Regions from separate parts of the Alkaliphilus metalliredigens QYMF genome, predicted to be linked through region 1. Evidence: a T-box and tRNA genes for the amino acid it is inferred to sense, from the RefSeq annotation. Region 1 holds a T-box; the other holds one or more tRNA genes.
The links. The T-box of region 1 lies ahead of ileS (isoleucine--tRNA ligase). A T-box ahead of a tRNA ligase gene usually reads a tRNA of that ligase, here a tRNA-Ile.

Region 1 (11,731 bases):
CTTCACATACTTCCTTTAGATTAAAGCTTGGAATATGCTCCGCCATTCCTACAGCAATCCCTTTGTTATATTTAACGAGAATATTTGGGAATGTGGTGGGTAATAGTGTGGGTTCCTTGGTGGTACTGTCATAGTTATCTACAAAATCAACCACATTTTTATCTATGTTTGAAAAGATTTCCTGGGTAAATTTTTCTAGCTTAGCTTCGGTATATCTTGCGGAGGCCTCCCTCATATCTCTTGAATAAACCTTTCCAAAGTTTCCCTTTGAATCCACGTAGGCATGAAGCAATCCCTGATGACCTCTTGTCATTTTTACCATGGTCTCATAGATTGCTTGATCCCCATGGGGATTTAATTTCATAGTCGTCCCCACAATGTTAGCAGATTTACTTCTTCCCTTTGTCAATAGACCCATCTGAGACATGGTGTATAATAGCTTTCTGTGGGAGGGTTTAAATCCATCTATTTCAGGCAATGCCCTGGATACAATCACACTCATTGCATAGGGCATATAATTAGATTCTAAGGTATCTTCTATTTCTTGAACCTCTATTTCATTGATACTCTTGTCCATATTTCCTACCTTCTTTCCTTACGAAACATCAATTTGTTCTAAATATTTATGCCCATTTTCTGCAATATGCACTTTTCTACCTTCAAGGTTGTTTCCAAGTAATAAATCAAATACATCATCTGCCTTTTGCGCATCACTCATGGTGACTTGAATTAATTTTCTTGTTTGGGGATTCATAGTGGTCTGCCACATCATTTCAGGTTCATTCTCCCCTAATCCCTTGGAACGTTGAATAGCATATTTCCCTTTTAACTTAGATACCACAAAGTCTCTTTGTTGATCGGAATATACGAAGATGGAGTAGTTTTTGTCACCTTTATTTTCCACAAAAGTAATGCCGTCCTTTTGTTTATCGGTTAGCTTGGGCAAGGTAGTGGAGATGATTTCAAATAACGGTGTTTCTGCAATATAAACCTTACCTTCTCGAAGTAGTGTTGGCACTAAGCGATATAACATAGCCAAGATAAGCGTTCTAATTTGATACCCATCTACATCGGCATCGGTACAGATAATGACCTTGTCCCAATTTAATTTATCCAGTTCGAAGGTATAGAGATCCGTATTATTTTTTGACTTAATTTCAATTCCACAACTCAGCACCTTTAGTAGATCCACAATAACAGAATCATTAAATATGTTATCTAACTTTGCCTTAAGGCAATTGAGGATCTTACCTCTTACGGGCATGATGGCTTGAAATTCAGAATCCCTACCTTGTTTTGTGGATCCCATAGCAGAGTCACCCTCAACAATATAGAGCTCTCTTTTGCTTTTATCCTTCGTTTTACAGTCTACAAATTTTGCTACTTTATTAGCAAAATTCGAGGGACTTTCCAGTTTCTTCTTCACATTAATCCTTGTTTTTTCAGCACTTTCCCTACTTCTTTTATTAATAATGATTTGATTGGCAATTTTATCGGCTTCCACTTTGTTTTCGATAAAGTAAATTTGAAGCTTTTCCTTTAGAAAATCCGTTAGGGCGCTTTGGATAAACACATTACTGATGGCCCGTTTGGTTTGGTTCTCAAAACTGGTCAAGGTTGAATATGAATTGCTAATCAAGACTAAGCTATCCTCTATGTCTGCAAAAATAGCTCGCTTTTCATCTTTTTTGTAGAGATTGTTGTTTTTGAGATATTGTTCAATTGCTGATAAAAAGGCACTTTTTACGGCTTTGTCTGGGGCCCCTCCATATTCAAGATAACTAGAATTATGATAATACTCTATATGTGATGCGTGATTATTAAAAGCAAATGCCACTTCTGCCTTTACTTTGTATTCAGGTTTGTCTGCCCTGTCTCTACCTTTTGTTTCAAGTTCAATATACTGAACAGAGGATAATTCTTTTCCCCCATTGATTTCCTCTATATAATCTACAATTCCTTTTTCATAGTAATACGTAAAGTTTTCCTCAGAGGCTTCATCGTATAATTCAAAGGTAATTCCTTTATTAACAATAGCCTGTCTCTTCAATAATTCTTGGTAGAACTCAAGGGGAATGTTTATGTCCGTAAAAACATCTAAATCAGGCTTCCATGTAATTGTGGTCCCTGTGGACTCATAATCACATTTTTTCTTTTGTAGACCTCCGATGTTTTCTCCCTTTTCAAAGCGGAGTGTGTATTCATATCCGTCCCGACGAACTAAAACATCCATATATTCAGAGGCGAACTGGGTAGCGGTGGTCCCAAGTCCATTAAGTCCCTTACTGTATTCGTAGCTTTCTCCACTATTTGTATTGTATTTCCCCCCTGCATAAAGGGTACAAAAAACAAGCTCCCAGTTATATTTATTTTCTTTGGAATTGAATTCTACTGGAATACCACGGGCAAAATCTTGTACGCTAATAGAGCGATCCTTAAAGCGCTTTACTTTAATTAATTTTCCAAAGCCTTCCTTTGCTTCATCCACAGAATTGGCTACGGTTTCATCTACTGTATGGCGACTGCCTGTGATTCCATCTGAACCAAAAATAACTTGTGGCCTTAGCCTAACCTTTTCAATCTCCGTTAATGAGGAAATGCTTTCATTGCCATATTCCTGCTTTTTTTTATCTGTCATTTTTTCATCCCTCTCCTTTAGTCCTCGAAAGGAACCTTCCGTATGCTATACACACATTGCACATATCATATCATTTGATTTTTGTTATTTCAATAGCCTTAATAAAAAAATACACTTTTAAAGAAGTATACTGCCTCTAAAGATCAGTGGTATTCCTTGGATATGAGAAAAAGTCGCCATAGGATGTGAATTAATATGCAGTCAATAGGGTATACATAAGTAAAATAACCAAAGGAGTGATTGTAATGGATGTGATGGAAAGAAATTTACACTATTTCATTAGTAAACATAAAGAAATTTATGAAGCCTATGAGAATTATGGAAGTAAGCTTCATGAAAAGGGTGGCCCCCTAGATGATAAGACCAGATGGCTCATTAAGGTTGCCATATCCGCTTCAAGTCAATATGAATACGCCCTAAGGACCCATATAAAGAAAGCCATTCGATTTGGTTGTACTAGAGAGGAAATAGAACATTCCATCATGCTTGTGGCTCCTAGCGGTGGATTTCCTAAAATGATGGAAGCATTACTGATTCTTCGGGATGAATTGGGCGATGAATAGGTAATTACATACAGAATAAACAAAAGAAGATGGCACTTTTTACAAGCCTTAATATTACAGTAATACCTTTAGATGAAATGACATCAATATAATAAATTGAAATAAACTTTCAACTTTAGTATAATTGAATCTACTAATAAATATCATGATGAGTGGGGGATTAGATTTAATATGGAAATTAAAAGATATGAAGGAACCGGTAGAATGAGTCGAGCAGTCGTTCATAATGAAACGATTTATTTATGCGGACAAACTTGTGGTGATTCTGATAAAGATATCAAAGGACAAACTAAAGTTGTACTTGAAAAGGTAGAAGCATTACTCAATCAATATGGTTCTGATAAGCATCATATTCTCACAGTAACCATTTATTTAAAGGAGATCTCTATGTTTCAAGATATGAATGAAGTTTGGGATGCGTGGGTTGAAAATGGATTTGAGCCTGCAAGAGCTTGTGTAGAAGCTAAAATGGCTCGGGAAGATATTTTAGTGGAATTATCAGTTGTTGCAGCACTAAAGTAAACTGTCCCTCTTACTGTAAGTAAAAAGATGGATGCGGTCAGCATCCATCTTTTTAATGTATAACTATGATGAAGGCGAATGTACCGATGAATTATATTTGGTTTTATGTATTTACTCACCCTTATGACTCACTAGTCCTTCAATTAAGTTTTTAGAATTACCATCAATGATGATTAAATCCTTATACTCTTTTTTGACAAAACCTTGTTCAATCATATGATCAAATAATGAAATAAGTGGTGTATAGTAGTCATTTATATTTAACAATCCAGGGAGCTCTTACGCTAACTGATAAACCAATAGCCCACTCACAATCAGTAGCAACCCAAATACTTTGATTCCTGTAAAAACAATAATTGGTTCACCAAAGACTCCAAAATAATTGATGACTGCAGTGGCAATAATTTGGGTCACAATGAGTATTGTCACCGCATAGCTGGCACCTAGGTCAGTGATTCCCTTCATCACACTGAAAATAATCACAACGCCCATAGCTCCACCTAACAAATAATGTGGATTGACTGCTTTAATCGGTGTGAAATTAAGTTTTTCATTGAATAATAAAATAATAAAAGCCACGATCAGACCACTTCCATGGACAAAAGCATTTGTATGCCAAAAGCTTAGCTTTTCACCTAAGCGTGCATTAAAAATTGATTGCAATGTAATCATTAATCCTGCCAATAAAGAGAAAATGACTCCCATTAACATTACCTCCTCGGTTCTCTTAGTTCATCTAGTATGTACTCTATTGATAAATTATTATATCAAATTTTATCATACTTTACATGATGTTTTGAATACTTCTTAACTAAAAACTAAATAATATAGAAGAGTATATTCAATTTCATCTAAATGAAATGATAAGGAGTGAATGATATATGGATCATAAAATGGCACCCTTAGAGCTTAGGGATCATATTATTGGGTTTTTAAAGGAAAATAAGGATGGTGCACTTGGAACTTGTATGAATAATGTACCCCGCACCAGCCCTGTTCAATACTTCCTTGGAGAAGAACTGGACCTGTATATTTTATCAGCCGGTGGCGACAAGTTCAATGCGATCAAGGATAACCCAAATGTATGCCTACTTGTGAATACAGACTATTTAGACCACCGAAAAATCAAGGGAATTCAGGTTTTTGGAAAGGCAACTACAAGCTTACATGAGAAAAGTCTTCAACAAGAAGCAATGAAATTTGTTCCTAATCCTCATTTAATGGATCAACGTATCAAAGATCTGAATGTGATTAAAATCGTCCCTGAGGAAATCGTCTACTTAGACGCCTTAGAAACTGGAGATCGAACAAAGCAAATACTCAGACACCAACAGGTGGTGATTAAGGAAGACCAATTAACACCGATACATTAAACGCAAAGGACAAAGGTGAGATTTATCCCGCCTTTGTCTTTTTATTTCAATTTATTATTATCTTCCATGTATTGCTGAGACTTCTTATAAATCAAGTCTCATTCTATACTAATGCTGGATGCCATTAATATACTCTAAATACTCTTTTATGGTGGGGATATTTTCGGGTTCTTCTATTTGTTTGTTAGACTCTTCTTTTTCCTGAAGGACTTTTTCGATCTCAGCTTGTTTCATTGCTTCTTCTTGCTTTGCTTTCTCTATTTCTGCCTGTTTTATTGCTTGTTTTTCCTTTGTTGCTTTCTCCTCAGCTAGTCTGATCTCCTCTATATATCCTAGGTAGCTCTTTTGATCGACACCCCATTCCTTTAGCTTCTCATGTGTTCCAATCCAAACCGGCGTTTTCAGTGAAATAATATCAAATAATTCCGCTACATCTGAGTTAATCATTCTGACACAGCCTAAGGATGCATTTGTACCAATTGATCTGGGGTTATTATTTCCATGGATTCCATAGGATCCTCCGCCTCCATGATTAATCCCCATCCATCGATATCCTAATGGATTGTTGGGAGAGCCCCCTTTCACCGGTTGTGCAATTCCTGCACCTCCCCATCCAGGGTTGACTAGTTTATTAACGATAGTGAACTTTCCTTCGGGTGTTAAACCCGGCTCTTTTCCTTGTGCAACAGGGTATTTTTTCATTACCTTATCTCCTTCATAAAGCGTGAGGATTCGTTTTGTTTTATTGATGGTCATCCATTTTCCCTTCGTTGGAGGTTGATCGATTACATCTAAGTAGCGTCGTTCACTTCCATTTACTAGGGCTGATAACACTGTCTCGGATTGAGGACCATAAATGCCATCTACTGTTAGGTTATGTTCACTTTGGAAACGTATGATGGCATTTCTTTTGTTAATATCCTGTTGCTTTGTGTCCTCATGAAAATATCCTAGGGTCTTCAGTGTTTCTACTTTGTTTATTTCAGTTGTTTCTTCTTTTTGCACCTTTATTTCTGATGCATTGTTATTAACTACCTCTCCATCCATACTCAGGACTGGATTGATTGTCATGATAAAAAATATGACAGATAATGAAAGGACCTTCAATTGACCACCTCCGCTCAAATCAGTTTATCTTAAAACATGGGAAATTATTCCTACTTTATTTTCTGTATAGAAAAAAGTCACCTGCAAAGCAGATGACCTTCTTGTTTTTCATTCTATTTTCCGATCCTTAAGAAACTTTTTCTACTTTAATCCCTGTTGGGTGATCATTTAAGTTTTGTATTTCTAATCCATCTTCACTAACCACTTCAATGCTCACTGCCAAGGTTTCCTTCATAATATAATCCCCATGAATTTTGACAGCATTACTGACTACCTCATCTCCATTGAAGTAAATTGTAATATGATCCATCACTTCATAATCGTTGTTCTTTCTCATTTGCTGTACTTTAGAGATGAATTCCCTAGCAAAACCTTCATCAATTAATTCCTGTGTAAGGGTTGTGTCTAATATGACAAAATAGTTGTTTTCCATTTCCACGGTAAAACCTTCCTTAGCAGAAATGTTAATCATAACCAATTCCTTTGTCAGTTCGAAAGCCTCTCCATCTAAGAGAATCTCCACTTTTTCCCCTGCCTCAAGTTTTGGTGCTACTTCGTTGGCATCTAGCTGTCCCAATGCCTTACCAAAGCTTTTAATTTTACCACCTAGCACGGGACCGGCTACTTTAAAGTTGGGCTTCAAGTTAAAGTTCATATATTCTTGTAAATCCTTCTCAAAAACAACTTCTTTTATATTCAACTCTTCCTTCATCAATGGCACTAAATCTAAAATTAGTGATTCATATTTTCCATCTACTAATATTTTTTGTAATGGTTGACGAACCTTGATCTTTGTTTGGGCACGACCGGCTCTTCCTAGACCCACTAGGTCACGGACTAAGTCCATCTTCTCTTCTACCCTTTTATCCATTCGTGCTTTATCAACAACTGGATAATCTGCTAAATGCACTGATTCTTCTCCAGTTAGCTTTTGATGAAGTTCATCTGCAATAAATGGAGCGAATGGTGCCACTAGCTTGCAGACCCCTACTAAAATTTCATAGGTTGTATTATAAACAGCTTTTTTATCCTGATCTAACTCTGATGCCCAGAATCGGCGTCTTGCTCGACGGATGTACCAGTTTGATAAATCTTCATTAACAAATTCCTGAATCTTTCTGACGGCCTTTGTTAAGTCATAGACTGCAAGGTTTTGCTCCACATCACTGATGACACTGTTATACTTAGATAAAACCCATTGGTCTAGTTCTGGTCTTTGGTCATATTCAATAAAAAAGTCATTTGGATCAATGCCATCGTTATTGGCATAAAGTGTGAAGAATGTATAAACATTTTCTAATGTGGTAAAGAACTTACTTTGGATTTCCTTTAATCCGTCAACATCGAAACGTGTTGGCGTCCAAGCTGGTGATACATGTAATAAATACCATCTCAGGGCATCGGCTCCATATTGATCAAATAGCTGAAAGGGATCTACTGTATTTCCCTTTGACTTAGACATCTTGCTTCCTTCTTTGTCTAAGATCAAATCATTGACCAGTACATTCTTGTAGGGTGACTTACCCATGACAAATGTTGAAATGGCCAGTAAAGAGTAGAACCATCCACGGGTTTGATCAATTCCTTCACAGATAAAATCTGCTGGGAATAATTCGTCAAAGTTTTCTTTATTTTCAAAGGGATAATGATGCTGTGCAAATGGCATGGCGCCACTATCAAACCAGCAGTCAATAACTTCAGGTACCCTTGTCATGGTCCCTCCACACTTGTCACACTTCAAATGAATGTCATCCACATGTGGTCGATGAAGCTCAACTGACTCATCAATGTCTTCAATGGCTCTTTCCACTAACTCTTTTCTCGATCCGATGGAGGTGGTGTGTTCGCAGTCACAACGCCAAATATTTAATGGTGTTCCCCAATAACGATTTCTAGAAATGGCCCAATCATTTAGGTTATCCAGCCAATTTCCAAATCGTTTTTCTCCTACATAATCTGGGTACCAGTTCACACTGTTATTATTTGCGATCAATTCATCCTTTAGTTTAGTCATTTCAATGTACCAGCTTGGCTTTCCATAATACAATAATTCTGTTGAACAACGCCAGCAATGTGGATAGTTATGGGTGATCTTTTCTTTGCTAAAAAGCTTTTCTTCTCCATGAAGCCACTTAATAATGTCTACATCACATTCCATGACAAAGCGACCTTCCCATGGTGTACCAATGTATTTACCAGCTTCATCCACAGGCTGTAACACTGGTAAATCGTATTTTCTTCCTACTTGATAGTCATCTTCTCCGAAGGCAGGGGCAATGTGTACCAATCCTGTACCATCAACAGTGGTAACAAAATCAGCCAATGTCACGAAGAAAGCTTTTTTATCTGTTTTAACAAAGGGCATTAATTGCTCATACTCCATATGCTCTAAATCAGTACCCTTCATTTTTTCCATTACTTCATATTCCCCTGCCAACACTTTACCTGCCAGGGCTTCTGCCACATAGTAAACCTTATCTTCAAATCGCGCTTTAATATAGGTCACATTTGGGTGTACAGCTAATGCCACATTGGCAGCCAAAGTCCATGGTGTTGTGGTCCATGCCAAGAAGTACTCATCGGCACCCTTTCGCTTCATTGGGACAACCACTGTGTTGGACTTAATTTCCTTGTATCCTTGAGAAACTTCATGGGAAGCTAATCCCGTTCCACAACGTGGACAATAGGGTAAAATTTTATGTCCTTCGTAAATCATGTCTTCTTTAAAGAACTTATCTAAAATCCACCAAACAGATTCAATGTAATTATTTTCTAGGGTAATATATGGATTATCTAAATCGATGGTATAACCCATTCTTTCCGTCATGTCTCTCCACTGTTTTTCATATGTGAAAACAGACTCCCGACATCGGTCGTTAAATTCTGCGATTCCATAGCCTTCAATGTCTGCTTTGCTCGAAAGCTTTAATTGTTTTTCGACTTCAATTTCTACTGGAAGTCCATGGGTATCCCATCCAGCCTTACGCTTTACTTGATATCCTTTCATTGCATGGTATCGACAAACAGAATCCTTTAGTGTTCTGGCGATTACGTGATGAATACCAGGCTTCCCATTTGCTGTTGGTGGTCCTTCATAGAAAACAAAGGATTCCTTTCCTTGCCGGTTTTCAATACTTTTTTCTAAAATATTATTTGCATTCCATTGACTTGTCATAGCCTTCTCCCGCTCTGCTACAGGCCCATTGGGTAACGTTTTAAATCCTTTCATTATAACCATCCTCTCTTGATATCATATAAATAGCAATAAAACAACAAAAAATCCCTAAGTCAAAAGACTCAGGGACGAATAATCGCGGTACCACCCTCATTACAACACACAGTAAGTTCAAAATTTCATGAAGATTTACTCTGTATTGTCACTTATATACATGTAACGTATGCCTCCGGAAGACCCTAGTTATCTTTTCAAGTCTTCAGCTCCAAGGTGATCTTCGTAAAATTGCTGTCATAATCTCTCACCACTTTGATTATGTCTCTGTGAACAGTCATATTTTCACTACTTTCCTCATCTTCGCCTATTGTAAATGCTCAGTCTATTAAGTTAAATTATATGTTAAATTATACACTTAGAGTCTTTCAAAAGTCAAGGGATGTTATACATCATTTCGTGCTTAACCTTCATTTTTTGTCAAAATCGAATTCCAATGATCTCTTGGACTCTTTCAGGATAATCGGTGATGATTCCATCGATATCATATCTTAACACTTCTTTAATATCTTCATCTAGATTCACAGTCCATACCCATACCTCTCTCTCATCCCTTCGGGCATTTCCAATAAATCCTTTAGATAGCATACTTTGTTCTATTGCATAGAAATCTAAATCTAGGGTAGATAAATCCCCTGCGGCAAAAAACATCACCTGTCCGACTTTGATCTCAGGATTCAGTATCCTAACTTCCCGTAGGATCTCATAGCTAAAGGACTGAATATAATGATCCTGGTCTGCATCCTGTGCCTCTAATACTTCCACTACCTTCCTTGCTAATTCTTCACTAGGCCCATAGGGTTTGATCTCAATAATGAGTTTCGACTTTCCCTTTACCTCCTCTATAACTGCTTCTAATGTAGGTATTCTCTCCCCTATAAACTCATGAGAAAAGCCGATTCCAATATCAAGCTCAGATAGTTCCTCATAGGTTAAGTCCGAAACCAGACTATCTACCCCTGCAACCCTTCTTAAATCTCTATCATGGTTTAAAATCACTATCCCATCCTTTGTTGTTTGGACATCAATTTCAATATAATCTACTTCCTTTTCCATGGCAGCCCTCACGCTACTTAGAGAATTTTCCGGTGCAACATGAAGGTCTCCCCGATGCCCTGCAATGGATACGCTTCTGCCTATATAAATAAGATTTTCGCTGACTGCAAAATTCAGATAAAGCATTACAATTAAATTGATTACTAATATCAAAAATACAAAATTTCTTCGTCTTCTAAATAGCCCGCCCACCAGGTTTTCTAGTTTTTGTAACCTTTTATTGTGATGGATTTTCAGATTATCCTTCAATTCCAATCCTTGCATCACATGAGATTGATAGTATAATCTTGTGAGAAATATGACGTTAATTGGTGTTAATATCAAAGTAAAGATATACGTAGCCAAGCTGGAAAATGTAATAAAATAATTTTCCAATGAATATCCTCTAATACTGACTCTTGCTGGTGTTGAAATCATTCCTACAATTGAAAAAATACTCACTACCAGGGTAAAAAAGGCAACATTTAACAAGATGAGCTTTAGTAAAATCTTTATTCGGTTGTTTTTTGTAAGCTCTAAACTACTGGTAATGGCATCCTTAGTAGATTTACCCTCAAGAACAATAAAGTGAAGCGCAAATATCCATCTCATGAAGAGATAGACAGCCCAAAGTAGCCCCGTGACATACAATACAGAAAAAAGAGAGGACCCCCATATTTTTTCTCTCAAAAACATGGGTAGTTCATAGCTTTCTATTAAAGTTGAGGACAAAGGCAGATCTATCAGAGGAATAAGGAATAGTAAAAAGAGCATCAGGTGTAATGTCCCAAATCCAAATATTTTAGGAAGTGTTTTGATTGTTGTGATGAGTGAATCCGAAATGGAAATATCCTTATAAAAATACTTTTTTTGTGAGATGACAACTAATACACCAAATTCAATGAATATCAGAACAACGGATAACATTGCAATGATAATCAGCCCAGTGACTCCTTTATAATTTAAAGCGATTCTAAAGACTTCATTATTCAATAAGGGTCCCGAACCCATGGAGATTAAAATTCGATTAAATACATAAGCAATGAGTGGCACAAAGATAAAACTTGCCATTAACTTGTAGATCAATTCAAATGCGATATATCGTTTATATGTTTTCCTAAAGTCCTTTAAGCTACTTGTCAATAAGCCAAACATATTAACCCTCCTGCTATAAAATAGGAATTAATTTAGTTCATAAAATACTTTCTATATTTTATACCCTTCCCCTTTAAAGATACACCACCAAATACCCTTCTTTTTATTA
Region 2 (11,731 bases), 1.8 Mb from region 1:
ATGGGCTGACTTGCCTGTAAAAGTAAACTGTATTGCCTCTAGGGCTAAGGACTTCCCGCTTTTCATGTGTTGACTAGCTGGGTGTGCCTGCATTGCAACGTCCACATCTTCAAAGGCACCTTCATTTGTCATCTGTACTTTAGCGCCACTTGTTTCCTCCGCAGGAGTTCCAAATACCATTACCTTTCCTCTTAATCCCATTTCCTTCATTAACTTACTCACTGTAATTCCAGCACCTGTGGTGGTGGCTCCTAATAAATTATGACCGCATCCATGACCCATTCCTGGTAAGGCATCATACTCCGATAAAAAAGCCACGACTGGTCCTGGTATCCCACTATCATATACAGCTTTAAATGCTGTTTTGATATCTAAAAAACCCTCTTCTACTACAAAACCATGCCTTTTTAACAGTTTCACGTGGGCTTCGCAGGCTTTAAATTCTTCATAGCCTAATTCAGGGTTGTTGAATATATATTCACTTAACTGTATCAACTCTTCCTTTATGCCATGGGTCAACTTTTCTGCTATCTGTCGCATCACTTCATCTCCCTTTTACTCTTTTTATGATTTTCTTTTCACTGTATCAGCCTCTATCTCTACTCCTTAGCATCGATGGGGCTTTTATCTTGACTGTTTCAGCTTACAAAAGCGAGTTCACTTGGACAGTCTTCTCTAGTGGATTAGATATATATTTACCTAGATCCCCCTTGATAATGATATTATTCTCTACTGCCACTTCTCCCTTTAGAATCACATAATCAATTCCTATGGGAAGGGCTTGGGGATCTTCAAATGTAGCACCGTCTAAAATCTCATTTTGGTCAAAGATCACAATATCAGCGTCCTTGCCTTCTTTTATTTCACCCTTACTCTCTAGGCCTAAACGTTTGGCCGGCATTAATGTCATTTTTTTCAATGCCTCCAAAAGAGAAAGTTCTTGTTTTTCTCTTACATACTTACCCAAAACCCTTGGGAAACTTCCTGCTCCCCGTGGATGTCCTTGCCCCTTTCGGTATAGACCATCACTTGCCACCATAACAAAGGGTGCTTTAATGGCTTGTATAACCTCCTCTTCATTCATCACAAAGGCCACTACCAGCATATCCGGATGTTCTTTTCTTGCTTTATGAAATAGCGCTTCATCACATCGCATTCCTTTATAGGGGGCCTCAGTTAAAAGAATCGCATCATAGGATTTATTCCACAGCCCAAAGCATCCCTCATCAAAGACAGCAGAGCCTATGTAAGTGCTGAAGGCATCATAGGGATAGCAATCTACTGTAATGTCTAAGCCTAGGTTGATCCCCTTCTGTATGGTATCTAACCCTTCGGTCATCATGCCATAGGCACAAGAGCTCCCTATATGGGAAATCTGCATAGGATGTCCTGTTTGCTTTGAAATCTCCATCATTTCTTTTATGGATGGAATACTATGCTTTGCGTCCTTTCTATAGTGAGCTGCAAGCAACATCTTTCTATCTTCAATCACGCTACAGAGGTCCAATACCTCCTCTAAATCTATGCCCGGTGCATATTCTAATCCAAAGGAGACTCCTAATGCCCCTTGATCAACAGCATTTATTAATAACTTCTGCATTTCTTCTACTTCATTCTTTGAAGCTTTTTGATAACGATCAGTGCTTCCCACCGCATTCCGTAGGAAGTTATGACCAATAAAGGAAAGATAGTTCACCGGCATCCCTTTGTGGTGAATAAAATGGATGAATTCTTCTAAGCTTTGTCTATTGTTCCCACAGTTTCCTGCCACACAAGTGGTTACACCCATTAACAACATTCTATTGGATATATCAATGGGGTTGGCTCCTCCCTCCTTTAGATTTTCTTCATGCATATGAATATCAATAAATCCAGGTGCGATTATTTTTCCACTTGCGTCTATTTCACGTTTGGCATCCTCTGGACAATTGCCTATGGCATCAATTTTGCCTTTTTTTATCCCTATATCACAAACCTTCTTCTGTCCCGTATCAAAGTCAATTATTATGCCATTTATAATTTTTAAATCATACATAGCAACACGCTCCTCATGAATTTATCTTTTACATATCATACCATTAAAGATCATTTATTTCAATTTATTACCTTTGGACAAAAATCGATGAACATCCTGCATCTTGCTGGTTCCACCTCAATCGCACTCTGTAAAATATCTTGTTAAGATTTATACCCCACTTATTCATTGAAAATTCAGAAAAAATATGCAGGAATTTTTTTGAATATGTGGAATATAGTTTTATACATGCCTTTACATTTTTAGCATTTATCCTACATAGTAGAAATATATTTTCAAGGAGGTGGATACATAGATAAATATTTTGTCTATATTTATGGCGATACAGTCTATTTTCATATTAAGAAGGAGGTTGTTTAATTGAGTAATGATACAAATCCAGTTAAAACGAAACGATTTAAGGTGCCTCATACCTACGTCATTATCTGCATGATTATTTTATTAGCTTTTATTGGAACTTATATCATGCCTGCAGGAGAATACCAAAGAGTGGAGGACCCCAACGGCAGAACTGTTGTTGATGCAGATTCCTTTACCAGTGTTCCACAGAATCCAGTAAAATTCTTTTCTTTTACAGAGGACCACTTGTTCAGCTCGGTTCATAGGGGCATGCAAGATGCATCTAATATTATTTTCTTTATTCTTATTGTAGGTGGCGCCTTTGCCATGATTCAGGGGACAGGAGCCATCAATGCCGGTATCGGTAAGCTGGCCTTAGGATTAAAGGATAAAGGATCTATGATTATACCTGTAATGCTGTTTATTTTTGGTGTTGGTGGTTCTACTATCGGAATGGCCGAGGAGACAATTGTATTTATTCCAATTGGCATCGCCCTGGCCAGGGCCCTTGGATATGATGCCATCGTTGGTGTGGCCATGATTACATTAGGGGCTTCCGCAGGGTTTTCAGGGGGTATCGCTAACCCCTTTACAGTTGGTGTGGCCCAAGGTATTGCAGAGTTACCTATTTACTCGGGAGCGATGTATCGAGTTGTCATCTTTGCTGTTTTCCAGATTGCTGCCTTTTTATATGTGATGAGATATGCTAAAAAGGTTAAAGCAGATCCACAGATCAGTGCAGTTCGTGAGTTAGAGATAGCTGAAAAGGATCAGATAATTGATCTATCTGAGCTTCCTAAATTTACAACTAAACATATCTATGTTTTTATCACAGTGATTATTGGTTTTGTAGCCATGATCTACGGTGTAATGGAGCATGATTGGTATATTCGTGAACTTTCCTCTCTTTTCTTAATGATGGGTATATTTGCTAGTTTAATTGGAGGATCAAGCCCAAGTAAAGCTTCTAGTGACTTTGTACTGGGTGCTAAGGATTTGATTTTTGGAGCTCTTGTTGTGGGTATTGCTAGAGCCATTTTAATGGTAATGTCAGATGGACAAATTATTGACTCTCTTGTTTATTCAATGGCCGCAGGAATCTCAACCTTTGGAACTACTATAGGTGCATTGTTTATGTATCTGGTACAGATCGTATTAAATCTATTTATCCCTTCTGGAAGTGGTCAGGCTGCAACAACCATGCCTATCATGGTTCCATTATCTGATTTAATAGGTGTCAGTAGACAAACTGCTGTTTTAGCCTATCAATTAGGTGATGGGATTACAAACTTAATTATACCTACCTCAGGAACAATCATGGGTGTTATTGCCATTTCTAAAATACCTTATGAAAAATGGGTGAAATGGGTAGCTCCTTATGTTGGTATCTTACTATTAATAGGTGCTGTATTTGTTGCTATGTCAAACATAATCGGACTCACCTAAGGAATAGTGAATCGAATATTTCTAATTTAAACTAAATCCTCAGTCATCTGGGGATTTAGTTTTATCTAAAAAAGTATAGGAGTGGATAATCTATGAAAAATTTAGTTGATTGGAAGGGGTTCATTCATCAATATTACGACGAAGAAGAACTCGTTAAGCTTACACAGGATTTAATCAAAATACCTAGTCATGTTAACTATCCTGGTCGAGAAAAGGAGGTTGGCATTTTTTTATCTGATTATTGTCAAAGGCAGGGCTTTGATGTAGAGGTAAAAACCATTGTAGATGAGCGGGTCAATGTCATTGTTACTTTAAAGGGAACTGGTGAAGGTAAGACATTACTGTTAAATGGTCATTTAGATACTGTACCTCCTGGAGAAATGGATTTTGATCCCTATGGTGCTGAAATTGTCGATGGGCATATCTTAGGTCGGGGTACAGTAGATATGAAGGGTCCTATTGCTTCTATGATTATCATGATGCTCGCTTTAAAACGTTCAGATCTTAAATTAACAGGTGACATTATATTCACTGGGGTGATTGGTGAAGAGGAGCAGAGTGAAGGGACAGAGGATCTTGTTAAAAATGGTATTAAGGCAGATGGTGCAATTGTAGGAGAGCCCTCTAGCTCTCAATACTCCGCTGGCCATCGTGGTCTAGAGTGGCTGGAAATTAAAATAAAAGGTAGGTCAGCCCATGGTGGTGTTCCCCATCTTGGTATCAATGCCATAGAAAAGGCTGGAAAACTAATTAGTGCTATCCAGGATACAATTTATCCTAAGCTAGAGAAAAGAAGCCATCCTTTGATGGGCCCCTCTGTTATGAATTTCGGTTATATTAAAGGTGGCATACAGCCTAGCACCGTAGCTGGTGATTGTATCATACAGATTGATAGACGTTATATTCCCGGAGAAACAGTTGCAACGGTTATTGCTGAATACCAAGAGGTTATTGATCATCTCAAGGCTCATGATTCAGATTTTGATGCTGAAATTATAAGAATGCCTAACAATATGCTCACCCTAGATCATCTACCTTTAGAAACAAGTTTAGATGACCCTATCACTGTGGCTCTAAAAAACGCTTTATCTGCTGTGCTAGAAAGAGAGCCTGTGCTATCGACAAAACGAGGCTGGACAGATGCTTCTTTGTTATATAATTTTGCTAATATCCCAACCATTGTTTATGGGCCAGGAGATATTAGCTATTCCCATACTAAAAATGAGCAGATTGCCATTAAAGAATTAATTGAGGCTGTGGAGGTCTATTTCTTAACCGCTTTACAGTTTTGTGGAAATTAAGTAGGCACAAAAAATAAATAATCCTCTACGTTTCCGTAGAGGATTTTCTGTATCGCGACGACCTACTCTCCCAGGCAGCTGCCCGCCAAGTACCATCAGCGCTGAAGGGCTTAACTTCTGTGTTCGGGATGGGAACAGGTGTGACCCCTTCGCTATAGTCACGATATAAGGTGATAACCAAAAGTATGGTTTTCACTTTTGTGTTAGCAGCTTAGTCAGAAATACGTTGATTGGCTTCCTCGGATTAACCCAAGGCAATCAATGGATTTATGACGTCTCATTGCTAACGCAATATTTAGAGAGATATAGTTCTCTCAAAACTACACAATGTTATGGTTATTTCTTTTGGTCAAGTCCTCGACCTATTAGTATTGGTCAGCTGAGTACATTACTGCACTTACACCTCCAACCTATCAACCAGGTAGTCTTCCTGGGGTCTTACTCTCTTTCGAGATGGGAAATCTTATCTTGAGGGGGGCTTCGTGCTTAGATGCCTTCAGCACTTATCCCTTCCATACGTAGCTACCCAGCGATGCTCTTGGCAGAACAACTGGTACACCAGAGGTATGTCCATCCCGGTCCTCTCGTACTAAGGACAGCTCCTCTCAAATTTCCTGCGCCCGCGACGGATAGGGACCGAACTGTCTCACGACGTTCTGAACCCAGCTCGCGTACCACTTTAATGGGCGAACAGCCCAACCCTTGGGACCTACTACAGCCCCAGGATGTGATGAGCCGACATCGAGGTGCCAAACCTCCCCGTCGATGTGGACTCTTGGGGGAGATAAGCCTGTTATCCCCGGGGTAGCTTTTATCCGTTGAGCGATGGCCCTTCCACTCGGAACCACCGGATCACTAAGCCCGACTTTCGTCCTTGCTCGACCTGTATGTCTCGCAATCAAGCTCCCTTTTGCCTTTGCACTCTACGCACGATTTCCGACCGTGCTGAGGGAACCTTTGGGCGCCTCCGTTACTTTTTGGGAGGCGACCGCCCCAGTCAAACTGCCCACCTGACAGTGTCCCAAGACCGGTTTCACGGTCTATGGTTAGAATTTCAGTACTACAAGAGTGGTATCCCAAGGTCGACTCCACCAAGACTGGCGTCCTAGTTTCAAAGTCTCCCACCTATCCTGTACATATAGTACCAAAATCCAATGTCAGGCTACAGTAAAGCTCCACGGGGTCTTTCCGTCCTGTCGCGGGTAACCAGCATCTTCACTGGTATTACAATTTCACCGGGTCTATTGTTGAGACAGTGCCCAAATCGTTACGCCTTTCGTGCGGGTCGGAACTTACCCGACAAGGAATTTCGCTACCTTAGGACCGTTATAGTTACGGCCGCCGTTTACTGGGGCTTAAGTTCAGTGCTTCGCTTGCGCTAACACGTCCCCTTAACCTTCCAGCACCGGGCAGGCGTCAGCCCCTATACTTCGTCTTTCGACTTAGCAGAGACCTATGTTTTTGGTAAACAGTCGCTTGGGCCTATTCTCTGCGGCCGGATAAGGCTTATGGAGTAAATCCTTCACCAAATCCGGCACCCCTTCTCCCGAAGTTACGGGGTCATTTTGCCGAGTTCCTTAACAATAGTTCTCCCGATCGTCTTAGGATTCTCTCCTCACCCACCTGTGTCGGTTTGCGGTACGGGCACTTTATAGTCTCGATAGAGGCTTTTCTCGACAGTGTGGAATCAACCAGTTCGCTACTTATATTTCGCTCCCCATCACATCTCAGAATATGTTAGAACGGATTTGCCTATCCTAACTCCCTACTTGCTTAGACGCACACAACCAACGGTGCGCATGGTTTATCCTACTGTGTCCCCCCATTTCTCAAACGACTAAAAGTGGTACAGGAATCTCAACCTGTTGTCCATCGCCTACGCCTTTCGGCCTCGGCTTAGGTCCCGACTAACCCTGAGCGGACGAACCTTCCTCAGGAAACCTTGGGTTTTCGACGGGCAAGATTCTCACTTGCCTCTCGTTACTCATGCCAACATTCTCTCTTCTGTAAAGTCCACTGCTCCTTACGGTACAGCTTCTACCCTTACAGAACGCTCGCCTACCATCCTTTCGGATCCATAGCTTCGGTGATACGTTTGAGCCCCGGACATTTTCGGCGCAGAATCACTCGACCAGTGAGCTATTACGCACTCTTTAAATGAGTGGCTGCTTCTAAGCCAACATCCTGGTTGTCTGTGCAACTCCACATCCTTTTCCACTTAACGTATACTTTGGGACCTTAGCTGATGGTCTGGGCTCTTTCCCTCTTGACTACGGATCTTATCACTCGCAGTCTGACTCCCAAGTATAAGACGACGGCATTCGGAGTTTGATAGGTTTCGGTAACCGGTGAAGGCCCCTTGACCATTCAGTGCTCTACCTCCGTGTCTCTAATCTTGAGGCTAGCCCTAAAGCTATTTCGGCGAGAACCAGCTATCTCCGAGCTCGATTGGAATTTCACCGCTACCCACAGATCATCCGGTGACTTTTCAACGTCAATCGGTTCGGACCTCCACGAAATTTTACTTCCGCTTCATCCTGTCCATGGGTAGGTCGCTCGGTTTCGGGTCTATGGCATGAAACTAAGTCGCCCGATTAAGACTCGGTTTCCCTACGGCTTCGCACCTTAAGTGCTTAACCTTGCTCCATACCATAACTCGTTGGCCCGTTCTACAAAAAGTACGCGGTCACACATATAAAGTGCTCCCACAGCTTGTAAGCAAAGGGTTTCAGGTTCTATTTCACTCCCCTTCCGGGGTTCTTTTCACCTTTCCCTCACGGTACTATGCGCTATCGGTCACTAGGTAGTATTTAGCCTTGGGGGGTGGTCCCCCCTGCTTCCCACAGGGTTTCACGTGTCCCGTGGTACTCTGGATCACAGTCAAAGATCTTCTTGTTTGATATACAGGACTATTACCTTCTCCGGTGGGGCTTTCCAACCCTCTTCTACTACAATACCTTCTTCTTAACGACCGTGTCCACAACCCCGATGAAGTAAACCCCATCGGTTTGGGCTCTTCCCCTTTCGCTCGCCGCTACTGAGGGAATCGAATTTTCTTTCTCTTCCTCGGGGTACTTAGATGTTTCAGTTCCCCCGGTCTGTCTTCTATTACCTATGAATTGAGTAATAGATACTTGGATATGAACCCAAGTGGGTTTCCCCATTCGGAAATCCCCGGATCAATGCCTGCTTGCGGCTTCCCGAGGCTTATCGCAGCTTACCACGTCCTTCATCGACTCCTAGTGCCAAGGCATCCGCCCTTTGCTCTTAATAACTTGACCTTTACGCTCATGACCCAAATCATAGATTTAGAGTCAATCGCTCAGCTAACAATCGCACCTTATATTTCCCTGAACAAATCAAAGAAAAGGTTTGATTGATAGTTTATTGATTTCGCATTTATTGCTTCATCATAACATTGTGTAGTTTTCAAAGAACTGGTGGGCTCAAGTGGACTCGAACCACCGACCTCACGCTTATCAGGCGTGCGCTCTAACCAGCTGAGCTATGAGCCCTTAAAAAAGACCTTTAAATTTATCTAAAGGTCTTTAAATTGTGAATTTCGCTTTCTGCTCACGCAGATGCTATTTCACCACATTTCAGCTCTCAAGCTAAATTATGGTATTTTAGAGAGAACAGGTCTCTCAAAACCAAACAGTATAGATGCGCCTTTGCTCCTTAGAAAGGAGGTGATCCAGCCGCACCTTCCGATACGGCTACCTTGTTACGACTTCACCCCAGTCATCGACTTCACCTTCGGCAGCTTCCTCCTTACGGTTAGATAGCTGACTTCGGGTGCTTCCGACTCCCGTGGTGTGACGGGCGGTGTGTACAAGACCCGGGAACGCATTCACCGCGACATTCTGATTCGCGATTACTAGCAACTCCAGCTTCATGTGGGCGAGTTTCAGCCCACAATCCGAACTGGGACCGACTTTATAGGATTTGCTCCGGATTACTCCTTCGCTGCCCGTTGTATCGGCCATTGTAGCACGTGTGTAGCCCTGAACATAAGGGGCATGATGATTTGACGTCATCCCCACCTTCCTCCGAGTTATCCCCGGCAGTCTCTCTAGAGTGCCCAGCCGAACTGCTGGCAACTAAAGACAAGGGTTGCGCTCGTTGCGGGACTTAACCCAACATCTCACGACACGAGCTGACGACAACCATGCACCACCTGTCACCTCAGTCCCCGAAGGGAAGACTCCGGTTAAGGAGTGGTCCGAGGGATGTCAAGTCCAGGTAAGGTTCTTCGCGTTGCTTCGAATTAAACCACATGCTCCGCTGCTTGTGCGGGTCCCCGTCAATTCCTTTGAGTTTCACTCTTGCGAGCGTACTCCCCAGGCGGAGTGCTTAATGCGTTAGCTGCGGCACTGAGGTTCGACCCCCAACACCTAGCACTCATCGTTTACGGCGTGGACTACCAGGGTATCTAATCCTGTTTGCTCCCCACGCTTTCGTGCCTCAGCGTCAGTAATGGTCCAGAAAGTCGCCTTCGCCACTGGTGTTCCTCCTAATATCTACGCATTTCACCGCTACACTAGGAATTCCACTTTCCTCTCCCATACTCAAGTCTTGCAGTTTCAAAGGCTTACTACGGTTGAGCCGTAGCCTTTCACCTCTGACTTGCAAGACCGCCTACGCACCCTTTACGCCCAGTGATTCCGGATAACGCTTGCCCCCTACGTATTACCGCGGCTGCTGGCACGTAGTTAGCCGGGGCTTCCTCCTAGGGTACCGTCAATATTCTTCCCCTAGGACAGAGCTTTACGACCCGAAGGCCTTCATCGCTCACGCGGCGTTGCTGCATCAGGCTTTCGCCCATTGTGCAATATTCCCCACTGCTGCCTCCCGTAGGAGTCTGGACCGTGTCTCAGTTCCAGTGTGGCCGATCACCCTCTCAGGTCGGCTACTGATCGTCGCCTTGGTGAGCCATTACCTCACCAACTAGCTAATCAGACGCGGGCCCATCTTGTACCGAAATTCTTTGACCCTTAAGGGATGCCCCTCTAGGGTTTTATGGGGTATTAGCAACGGTTTCCCGTTGTTGTCCCCCTGTACAAGGTAGGTTGCCCACGCGTTACTCACCCGTCCGCCGCTAGTTTCACTTTCTTCCACCCGAAGGCTTCCGTCAGATTAACCCGCTCGACTTGCATGTGTTAGGCACGCCGCCAGCGTTCATCCTGAGCCAGGATCAAACTCTTATATATAAATTTCTGGGTCCATCTTAGTAAAACTAAAATGGCTTCTCGACTTTGTCGAGTTTGTATCTTGCGCAAAATCTAAGACTTTGGCAATTTACTTGTAATATGCTGGCTTACATCTATACTGTTTAGTTTTCAAAGACCTGATTAATTCAGTTTGGTGTCGCGCATTAGCGACATGTACTACTATAACACACTCGTTCTCTTATGTCAACAGTTATATAAAGGTTTTTATTGACTCATTATATTAGCTTGATAAAAGAACTAAGCCGCAATGACCTACTCTCCCAGGCAGCTGCCCGCCAAGTACCATCAGCGCTGAAGAGCTTAACTTCTGTGTTCGGGATGGGAACAGGTGTGACCTCTTCGCTATAATTACGGCATAATGTGTTCCATATCGCGACGACCTACTCTCCCAGGCAGCTGCCCGCCAAGTACCATCAGCGCTGAAGGGCTTAACTTCTGTGTTCGGGATGGGAACAGGTGTGACCCCTTCGCTATAGTCACGATATAAGGTGATAACCAAAAGTATGGTTTTCACTTTTGTGTTAGCAGCTTAGTCAGAAATACGTTGATTGGCTTCCTCGGATTAACCCAAGGCAATCAATGGATTTATGACGTCTCATTGCTAACGCAATATTTAGAGAGATATAGTTCTCTCAAAACTACACAATGTTATGGATATTTCTTTTGGTCAAGTCCTCGACCTATTAGTATTGGTCAGCTGAGTACATTACTGCACTTACACCTCCAACCTATCAACCAGGTAGTCTTCCTGGGGTCTTACTCTCTTTCGAGATGGGAAATCTTATCTTGAGGGGGGCTTCGTGCTTAGATGCCTTCAGCACTTATCCCTTCCATACGTAGCTACCCAGCGATGCTCTTGGCAGAACAACTGGTACACCAGAGGTATGTCCATCCCGGTCCTCTCGTACTAAGGACAGCTCCTCTCAAATTTCCTGCGCCCGCGACGGATAGGGACCGAACTGTCTCACGACGTTCTGAACCCAGCTCGCGTACCACTTTAATGGGCGAACAGCCCAACCCTTGGGACCTACTACAGCCCCAGGATGTGATGAGCCGACATCGAGGTGCCAAACCTCCCCGTCGATGTGGACTCTTGGGGGAGATAAGCCTGTTATCCCCGGGGTAGCTTTTATCCGTTGAGCGATGGCCCTTCCACTCGGAACCACCGGATCACTAAGCCCGACTTTCGTCCTTGCTCGACCTGTATGTCTCGCAATCAAGCTCCCTTTTGCCTTTGCACTCTACGCACGATTTCCGACCGTGCTGAGGGAACCTTTGGGCGCCTCCGTTACTTTTTGGGAGGCGACCGCCCCAGTCAAACTGCCCACCTGACAGTGTCCCAAGACCGGTTTCACGGTCTATGGTTAGAATTTCAGTAC

Region 2: it has a tRNA-Ile gene. The T-box ahead of ileS (isoleucine--tRNA ligase) is inferred to sense a tRNA for this amino acid. The anticodon was not compared.

Annotation. Positions count from the first base shown of each region.
Region 1 is NC_009633.1:3,147,180-3,158,910, forward strand. It holds gene AMET_RS15275 (DNA gyrase/topoisomerase IV subunit A) at 1-577, opposite strand, end outside; gene AMET_RS15280 (DNA gyrase/topoisomerase IV subunit B) at 596-2,638, opposite strand; gene AMET_RS15285 (carboxymuconolactone decarboxylase family protein) at 2,884-3,201, shown strand; gene AMET_RS15290 (RidA family protein) at 3,373-3,723, shown strand; gene AMET_RS27385 (LOG family protein) at 3,835-3,990, opposite strand; gene AMET_RS15295 (DMT family transporter) at 4,003-4,428, opposite strand; gene AMET_RS15300 (pyridoxamine 5'-phosphate oxidase family protein) at 4,605-5,096, shown strand; gene AMET_RS24425 (L,D-transpeptidase family protein) at 5,205-6,167, opposite strand; gene ileS (isoleucine--tRNA ligase) at 6,331-9,432, opposite strand; T-box leader at 9,500-9,745, opposite strand; gene AMET_RS15315 (glycerophosphoryl diester phosphodiesterase membrane domain-containing protein) at 9,853-11,622, opposite strand.
Region 2 is NC_009633.1:52,994-64,724, reverse strand. It holds gene AMET_RS00290 (M20 family metallopeptidase) at 1-540, opposite strand, end outside; gene AMET_RS00285 (N-acyl-D-amino-acid deacylase family protein) at 644-2,035, opposite strand; gene AMET_RS00280 (YfcC family protein) at 2,396-3,820, shown strand; gene AMET_RS00275 (M20 family metallopeptidase) at 3,913-5,121, shown strand; rRNA gene rrf (5S ribosomal RNA) at 5,171-5,287, opposite strand; rRNA gene AMET_RS00265 (23S ribosomal RNA) at 5,467-8,402, opposite strand; tRNA gene AMET_RS00260 (tRNA-Ile) at 8,560-8,636, opposite strand; rRNA gene AMET_RS00255 (16S ribosomal RNA) at 8,804-10,331, opposite strand; rRNA gene rrf (5S ribosomal RNA) at 10,592-10,708, opposite strand; rRNA gene rrf (5S ribosomal RNA) at 10,720-10,836, opposite strand; rRNA gene AMET_RS00240 (23S ribosomal RNA) at 11,016-11,731, opposite strand, start outside.